Regions from separate parts of the Motilibacter peucedani genome, predicted to be linked through region 2. Evidence: riboswitches for the same ligand, from Rfam matches in the RefSeq annotation. Region 2 holds a riboswitch; the other holds the start of a gene.

Region 1 (4,202 bases), on a different contig from region 2:
ACCCCTCGCGCTTGCGGTCCTCCATGGCTGCCTCGCTGACCCGGTCGTCGCCGCGGGTCGCGCCGCGCTCGGTCAGCCGCGTCGTCGCCACCTCGGCGACCACCTTGTCGAGCGTGTCGGCGTCGGAGCGTACGGCTGCGGTGAGGTTCGCGTCGCCCATCGTGCGGTAGCGCACGCGCTCGGTCGTCACCGTCTCGCCCTCGCGGGGGACGACGAACTCGTTGACGGCGTAGAGCATGCCGTCGCGCTCGACCACCTCGCGCTCGTGGGCGAGGTAGAGCGCCGGGATGTCGATCTGCTCGGCCGCGATGTAGGACCAGATGTCGAGCTCGGTCCAGTTGGACAGCGGGAAGACGCGGATCGACTCGCCGAGGTGGATGCGCCCGTTGTAGAGGTTCCAGAGCTCGGGGCGCTGGTTCTTGGGGTCCCACTGGCCGAAGTCGTCGCGGAAGGAGAACACCCGCTCCTTGGCGCGCGCCTTCTCCTCGTCGCGGCGGGCCCCGCCGAACAGCGCGGTGAAGCGGTGCTTCTCGACGGCCTCGAGGAGCACCGGCGTCTGGATGCGGTTGCGCGAGCCGTTGGGCTCCTCGCGCACGGTGCCGCGCTCGATCGCGTCGGGCACGGAGGCGACCAGCAGCTGGACGCCGAGCTCCTGGGCCCGGCGGTCGCGGAACTCGAGCACCTCGGGGAAGTTGAGCCCGGTGTCGACGTGCATCACCGGGAAGGGGATGCGCGCCGGCCAGAACGCCTTCTCGGCCAGGCGGAGCATGACGATCGAGTCCTTGCCGCCGGAGAAGAGCAGCACCGGGCGCTCGAGCTCCGCGACGACCTCGCGGAAGATGTGGATCGACTCCGCCTCGAGCGACTGGAGCTGGCTGAGGCGGTAGTCGTGCGCGGACCCGGGGACCGTCATCGCGCGATCGTCTCCTTCCCTGCGTCGTCGGACTGCTGCGAGAGCCGCGCGATGGCGGCCAGCACGTCGTCGGCGAGCTCGGCGCGGCACACCACCAGGTCGGGCAGCGACACGTCGGCCTGGTTGTAGAGGAGCGGCGAGCCGTCGACGCGGCTGGTGTGCAGCCCTGCCGCGCGGGCGACGGCGACGGGCGCGGCGCTGTCCCACTCGTACTGCCCGCCGGTGTGCACGTAGGCGTCCACCTCGCCGCGGACGACGGCGGCGGCCTTGTAGCCCGCCGAGCCGAGCGGCACCAGCTCGCCGCCGAGCGCTTCGGCGACGCCCGTGACCAGCGCTGTCGCGCGGGTGCGGCTGACCGCGAAGCGCGGGGCGGCCCTGCCGTCGCGCGGCGGCGGAGGGGGCACGTCGTCGGTGGCCAGCACGGTGCCGAGGCCCGGGAGCGCGACGGCGGCGTCGGTGAGCTCGCCGTCCTGCCAGAGCGCGACGTGCACGGCCCAGTCGGGACGGCCCGCCTCGCCGAACTCGCGGGTGCCGTCGAGCGGGTCGACGATCCACACGCGGCGCGCGGACAGCCGGGCCGGGTCGTCGACGCCCTCCTCGGAGAGCACGGCGTCACCGGGGCGCAGCCGCGCCAGCAGCTCGACGATCGTCTCGTGGGCGGCGCGGTCGCCGCGGTCGCGCAGGTCGGGCGCGTCGGGGTAGGTCGCCCTCAGAGCCAGCAGGACGTCGGCGGCCTCGCCCGCCGCGGCCCGGGCCACCGCGACGTCGCTGGCCGTCGAGGCCGACCGCTCGGCCCCGGTCACTGTGCGCTCCGGCTCACTGTGCGCTCCGCTCCAGCCCTCTGGCGCTCGGGACGTCCCGAGGACCACGCTTGCCGACCGCCCTGCGCGGCCCGCCTGGTCGTCACCCGGAGCACCCCACCGTGGCGGAGGGTTGCCGGCCAGCGAGCCGGGGCTTGTCGCTGGCGCTCATGACCTCCGCCAAGGATGCCACAGGCGTCGCCCGTCCCCGGGCGCCAGGCCGGGCGCGGATCAGGCCAGGCGCACCGAGCGGCCGTCGCACTCGACGGTGTCACCGGCCGCGAGCTGGGCGCCGCGCCGCGTCTCGACCGCGCCGTTGACCCGCACCCGCCCCTGCTCGACCGCCAGCTTGGCCTCGCCGCCCGTGTCGACGAGCCCGGCCAGCTTGAGCAGCTGCCCGAGCCGGATGCCGCGCTCGCCCACCTCGACCGTGCCGAGGCCGGTCCCGTCGCCGTCGCTCACCGCACGTAGCCCCCGTCGTGGAGACCTGCCTCGATCTCGAACCGGTTGTGCAGGGGGTCCCGCCCGGCGCGCAGGTAGAGCAGAGCGAACCACAGCCCGTAGGTACGCCACTGCTCGACGTGCACCCGCTCGTGCCGCAGCCGCTCGGGCGAGCGCGCCCAGGGGGCGCTGCCGCAGACGTAGGTGTCGCCCCAGGTGACGCCGCCGCGCGGGTAGGCGCGGCGCGGGAGCCCGTGCCGGACGTGCATGCCGTCGTGCTCCTCCGCGGCAGCGCCGAGCAGCGCCGCGTAGGCGCGCGCCAGCCGGCCGACGAGCGCGGCCTGCCGGGCGGCGAGCGGGACGACCACCTCCGGCACGCTAGGCCTGCGCGGGCGCGGGCGGAAGCCCCCCGGTGCGCTCGCGTGCGGGCCGCCGGTCACGGGGTACCGTGGGCAGCGCCGCTCGGGGACCCGCCCCGCGCGTCCGCAGTGCGCGTCCGCAGAGGAGTCCGGGTTGAGCGAGAGCGGCCTGTCAGCTGTCCCGCAGCAGACGACCCAGCAGACCGAGCAGGGACCGTGGGGGACGAGCTCCGACGCCGTGCAGGTCACGCTGCCCGCGTCGAGCGCCTACCTCTCGGTGCTGCGCACCGCGACGGCCGGGCTCGCCGCCCGCCTCGACTTCACCCTCGACGAGATCGAGGACCTCCGCATCGCCGTGGACGAGGCCTGCGCGATGCTCCTGCCGCAGGCCGCCCCGGGCGCCGACCTCAGCTGCACCTTCGAGCTCGAGGCCGACGGGCTGCTCATCACCGTGAGCGCCCCCACCACGCGCGGCAGCCTGCCCGAGCGCGAGACCTTCTCCTGGACCGTGCTCACCGCGCTGGCCGGCGAGGTCGACGCCGGCGTGGGCGAGGGCCTGACCGTCTGGATCTCGCTGCACAAGCGCCGCGAGCAGCTCGCGGGCGTGGGCGCGTGACCGGCGGCCCCGTCGCGGGTCCCGAGGTCGTCGTGTCGCCCGAGGGCACCGTCGAGCTCGTCGACGAGACCGCCGGGCCGGCCGAGGCCGCCCCCGAGGCGCCGGCACGCGTCGTCATCCCCGCCTCCTCGGGCGTCGGCGTCGACCGCGAGCGCACGAAGGCGCTGTTCGCCACCCTCGCCGGCATCGAGGCCGACACCCCGGAGCACAAGCGGGTCCGCGACGCGCTCGTCGAGCAGCACCTGCCGCTCGTCGAGCACCTCGCCCGCCGCTTCCGCAACCGCGGCGAGCCCTACGACGACCTCGTGCAGGTCGCCACGATCGGGCTGATCAAGTCGGTCGACCGCTTCGACCCGTTCCGCGGCGTCGAGTTCTCGACCTACGCGACCCCGACCATCGTCGGCGAGATCAAGCGCCACTTCCGCGACAAGGGCTGGGCCGTGCGCGTGCCCCGGCGCCTGCAGGAGCTGCGCCTCACCCTCACCCAGGCCACCGGCGAGCTGTCGCAGAAGAACGGGCGCAGCCCCACGGTGCACGAGCTGGCCGAGCACCTCGGCATCACCGACGAGGAGGTCCTCGAGGGCCTCGAGTCGGCCAACGCCTACTCCACCCTCTCCCTCGACGCCAGCGACCAGGGCGACGAGGACTCCGTGGCGGTCGTCGACACCCTGGGCGTCGACGACGAGGCGCTCGAGGGCGTCGAGTACCGCGAGTCGCTCAAGCCGATGCTCGAGCGGCTGCCCCCGCGCGAGCAGAAGATCCTGCTGCTGCGCTTCTTCCGCGGCATGACCCAGTCGGAGATCGCGGTCGAGGTCGGCATCTCGCAGATGCACGTGTCACGGCTGCTCGCCCGCACGCTGGCCCAGCTGCGCGAGGGCCTGCTCACCGAGGACTGAGGGCCCGCACTCGCTGCGGTGGCGTGCGACAGGGCTACGGGCGGGCGCCGTCGTCGAGGCGGCCGCCCACCTGCGGCAGCAGCACGAGCACCAGCGCCACGGCGGCGACGACCAGCATCGGCACGCCCGCGGCCCACACGCCGGCGCCCAGGACCGTCGGCGCCATGAGCAGGGCGA
Region 2 (4,202 bases):
TGGAGGAAGCGGCAGTTGACCCCGATGACCTCGTCCTCGGTGTAGCCGGTCGTGGCGAGGAAGGCGGGGTTGACCCACACCAGCGGGTTGTCCTCGCGGTGCGGGTCGGTGATGGTGAAGCTCAGCCCGGCCGCCACGAGGGCGCGCCCGCGCACCTCGAACAGCTCGTCGGTGAGCAGGCCCGGGTCGACCGCGAGCAGGATGACCAGCGAGGCGGCCGCCAGGCCGATGACCTCGGGCAGCGGGGCTGCGGTGAGCCACAGGACGCGCGGGGGCGCCCCGTCGCGCGGGCGCTGCACGACCGAGGCGCCGCGCACGGCGGAGCCGGCGGCGGCCTGCGCGAAGGGCCCGTCGTCGTCGAGGCCGGCGCTGAAACCCGCGTCGCGCGCCCACTCCGAGACCGGGAAGGGCAGCACCGAGTCGCACAGCTCGCGCGCGAGGGGGTTGGAGTAGGTGACGGTGCCCGCGTCGGTGTCGAGCACCAGCACGGCGAACGGGATGTCGGAGAGCACGCGCGGCAACCGGCGGCGCCCCTCAGCGCCGGATGCGACCGCCTCGATGCCCAGCCCGTCGGCCTGCGCTGCGAGAGCCTCGATGGGGCCTCTCCTCACTGTCTGCTCGTCCCGCGGCCGGTGCGAGCCCTGTCCGTGTCGGCACCCATAGTGCCAGCCCTTCGGCTCCTGCGAACGCCGAAGGCCCGGCCCCCCGTGAGGGACCGGGCCGTCGGGCGCAGCGGGTCAGACCAGGCGGACCTTGTCGGCCTGCGGGCCCTTGTTGCCCTGCGTGATGTCGAACTCGACGCGCGAGTTCTCCTCGAGGGTCTTGAACCCAGGCATGTCGATCGCGCTGTAGTGGACGAACACGTCCGCGCCCCCGTCGACGGCGATGAAGCCGTAGCCCTTCTCGCCGTTGAACCACTTGACAGTGCCCTGCGCCATTGCGTCTCCCTGTGCCGTGCTGTCGGACCCTCGCACCGTGCGGGTTCCGGGTCGGCAGGACTGTAGTGGTACGGCGCGCTCCGCACCACCACATCGGCAGGACTGCCTGCCTGTGGCGTCAGCCGCCGGCGACCGCCGGGATGACAGAGACGGACGAACCCGGAGGAACCGGGGTCGAGAGACCGTCGGCGAAGCGGACGTCCTCGTCGCCGACGTAGACGTTGACGAAGCGGCGCAGGTTGCCCGCGTCGTCGAGCACGCGGCCCCGGATGCCGGGGTGCGCGGACTCGAGCGCGTCGAGCAGGTCGGAGAGCCGCGCGTCGTCGGCGGTCTCGGCCGTCACCTCGGCGGCACCGCCGGTGTAGGTGCGCAGGATGGTCGGGATGCGGACGCTGACGCTCATGCGAGGCCTGCCTTCTGGAACGCGGAGTACGACGGGTCGATGGTGGCGGTGGGGCCGACGACGGGCGCGACGGCGTCGAGGGTCTTGAGCCCGTCGCCGGTGTTGAGCAGCACGGTCTCGGCGTCGGGGTCGAGCAGGCCGGCGGCCAGCAGCTTGCGGGTCACGGCGACCGTGACGCCGCCCGCGGTCTCGGCGAAGATGCCCTCGGTGCGGGCGAGCAGGCGGATGCCCTCGACGACCTCCTCGTCGGTGACGTCGGCCACCGCGCCGCCGGTGCGCCGCACGACGTCGAGCGCGTAGGGCCCGTCGGCGGGGTTGCCGATCGCGAGCGACTTGGCGATCGTCGCGGGGCGCACGGGCCGGACGACGTCGGCGCCGGCGGCGAAGGCCGCCGAGACCGGCGAGCACCCGGTGGCCTGGGCGCCGAAGACGGCGTAGGGCGTCGGCTCGACCAGCCCGGCGGCGCCGAGCTCGCGGAAGCCCTTGTCGACCTTGGTCAGCAGCGAGCCCGAGGCGACCGGCGAGACGACCTGCTCGGGCAGGTGCCAGCCGAGCTGCTCGGCGATCTCGAAGCCGACCGTCTTGGAGCCCTCGGCGTAGTAGGGCCGCAGGTTGATGTTGACGAAGCCCCACGACTCCTGGTCGGCGGCGACCTCGCTGCACAGGCGGTTGACGTCGTCGTAGGACCCGTCGACCGCGACCAGCGCGCCGCCGTAGACCGCCGTGGTGATGATCTTGCCGTCCTCGAGGTCGCTCGGGACGAAGACGACCGAGCGCAGGCCGGCCCGGGCCGCCGCCGCGGCGACCGCGTTGGCCAGGTTGCCCGTCGAGGCGCAGGCCAGGGTGGTGAAGCCCAGCTCGCGGGCCGCGCTGAGCGCGACCGCCACGACGCGGTCCTTGAACGAGTGGGTCGGGTTGCCCGAGTCGTCCTTGACCCACAGCGACTTCAGGCCGAGCTCGCGGGCCAGGTTGTCGGCGCGCACCAGGCGGGTGAGCCCCGGCTGGAGGCCCGGCGCGGCGGCGACGTCCTCGGGCACGGGGAGGAAGTCCTTGTAGCGCCAGATCGACTGCGGGCCCGCGGCGACCGACTCGCGGGTCACCGGGCGCAGGTCGTAGACGACCTCGAGCGGGCCGAAGCACTCGAGACAGGCGTAGTGGGCGCCGAGCGAGGTGCGGGTGCCGCACTCGCGGCAGGCCAGCGCGACGGCGGGGCCGAAAGGGGCGCGGACCGCAGAGCGGGGTCCAGCAGACGTGAGCGTCATGACGATCGAGGCCTCTCCTCATCTTCCCTGCGGAGTTTCCGCAGGCCGGAGTTGGCACCTACTCCTCGACGGGCCTCGTGCTGACGAAGACGTTCGAGGAGGGTTGCCGGGACGTCGACGGGCCGTTCCCTCAGTCCCTCTGGATGAGCAATGTTCAGTTGTGCCGACCAGGATAGACGATCCGGCCGGGAGCCGTCAGGCCCCCCGGCCGAACCACTGGTCGGGTGCCGGGCCGCCGCGCAGTGCGCCCCAGGTCTGCGGGCCGACGACGCCGTCGACGGCCAGTCCGTGCGCCCGCTGGAAGGCGCGTACCGCCAGCGCGGTCGCCCGGCTGAACTGCTCGGCGGGCGGGAGGCCGAGACGCGTACGCAGCTCGACGACCGCGGGCCCGTGCGAACCGCGCCGGAGCAGCGGCAGCGCGCGCGCCGCGGGCGCGGCGCCCGGGCACACCAGGTCCGAGTCGCGGACGCTGTCGTACCACTGGGCGAGCACCACCGGACCGCCGGAGAAGGAGGCCTCGGTGCACATGGCGAGCGCGGCCGACCGGCCGCGCCGGCCGGCGGTCGCCCAGACGGGCAGCTCGGAGCGCAGCCCGCCGGTGATCTCGCGCCAGCCGGAGAGGTAGGAGTAGAAGCCGACGCCCAGGCCGCGGTCCTGCAGAGCGCGGACGCTGCCCGTGATCACGGCGACGTTGTCGGCGGGCACCTTGGTCCAGGGCTGGTCGCGGCGGTGCTCGACGTCGAGCCAGACCATCGGCACGTCGATCCCGTGCGCGGCCAGCACGCCGGCCGACCACAGCCCCTGCGCGTAGCCCGCGTTCGAGAGCCGGCCGGCGCGCGTCGAGGAGTCGTACGGTCCGGTGGCCCCGGTCGCGCGCAGCTGGGCGGCCGTCGGCATCGCGGCGAAGGTGTAGGCGCCGAGCCGGGCGCCGGTGCGCGCCACGTGCGCGAGCTGGGTGTCGAGGCAGGGGTTCGGCGCGTACGGGCGTCCCTGCGTCAGGCCGACCACCACGAACCCGGCGCCGGCCCCGGGCATCGGCAGCCCGTAGCCCGGCGCGTGCGGGCACTGCGGCCACGACACGTCGCCGCCGTCGCCGGTGGCGGCCTGCGCCCCGGCGGCGTGGAGGGGCAGCAGGGCCAGCACCGCGAGCAGCAGCAGGCCGAGACGACGGGGCACAGCGGGGCTCCTCGGAGGTGCGGGGACGCGGACTCTGCTCCTCCGATCGGTCGACGGAGCCCGGGACTGGAGCCCATCCCGGCTAGTGTTCGCCGGGTGGCTGCGTCCCTGCTCGTCGCGTCCAACCGCGGTCCGCTCTCGTTCCACCTCGACGCCGAGGGGCGGCCGCGGGGGCGCCGGGGCGGCGGCGGGCTGGTCTCGGCGCTCTCGAGCGCCGGGCGCGACACCAGCTCGGCGCTGTGGGTGTGCACCGCGCTGACCGAGGCCGACCGGCAGGCCGTGCAGGGCCGCCCGCGCGGGCGCATCGACGCCGGCGACGAGGGCGGCGGGCTGGCCGTGCGGATGCTCGCCGAGGCCGACGGCATCGACGCCCACACGTTCTCGCTGGCCTACAACGCGGTCGCCAACTCCACCCTGTGGTTC

The links. Region 2 has a riboswitch for S-adenosylmethionine ahead of thrC (threonine synthase). Riboswitches for the same ligand answer to the same signal wherever they lie in the genome.
Region 1: it holds a riboswitch for S-adenosylmethionine, as region 2 does, so the genes downstream of both, CLV35_RS14085 (3'(2'),5'-bisphosphate nucleotidase CysQ) here and thrC (threonine synthase) in region 2, are expected to answer to the same signal.

Annotation. Positions count from the first base shown of each region.
Region 1 covers NZ_RBWV01000013.1:209,455-213,656, reverse strand. Annotated here, with positions in the region: gene cysD (sulfate adenylyltransferase subunit CysD) at 1-913, opposite strand, end outside; gene CLV35_RS14085 (3'(2'),5'-bisphosphate nucleotidase CysQ) at 910-1,716, opposite strand; SAM riboswitch class IV at 1,776-1,889, opposite strand; gene CLV35_RS14080 (RNA-binding S4 domain-containing protein) at 1,945-2,175, opposite strand; gene CLV35_RS14075 (hypothetical protein) at 2,172-2,522, opposite strand; gene CLV35_RS14070 (ATP-binding protein) at 2,752-3,129, shown strand; gene CLV35_RS14065 (RNA polymerase sigma factor SigF) at 3,078-4,025, shown strand; gene CLV35_RS14060 (hypothetical protein) at 4,060-4,202, opposite strand, start outside.
Region 2 covers NZ_RBWV01000016.1:51,024-55,225, reverse strand. Annotated here, with positions in the region: gene CLV35_RS17910 (SpoIIE family protein phosphatase) at 1-611, opposite strand, end outside; gene CLV35_RS17905 (cold-shock protein) at 738-938, opposite strand; gene CLV35_RS17900 (ubiquitin-like small modifier protein 1) at 1,057-1,341, opposite strand; gene thrC (threonine synthase) at 1,338-2,603, opposite strand; SAM riboswitch class I at 2,619-2,753, opposite strand; gene CLV35_RS20640 (peptidoglycan-binding protein) at 2,799-3,779, opposite strand; gene CLV35_RS17885 (alpha,alpha-trehalose-phosphate synthase (UDP-forming)) at 3,876-4,202, shown strand, end outside.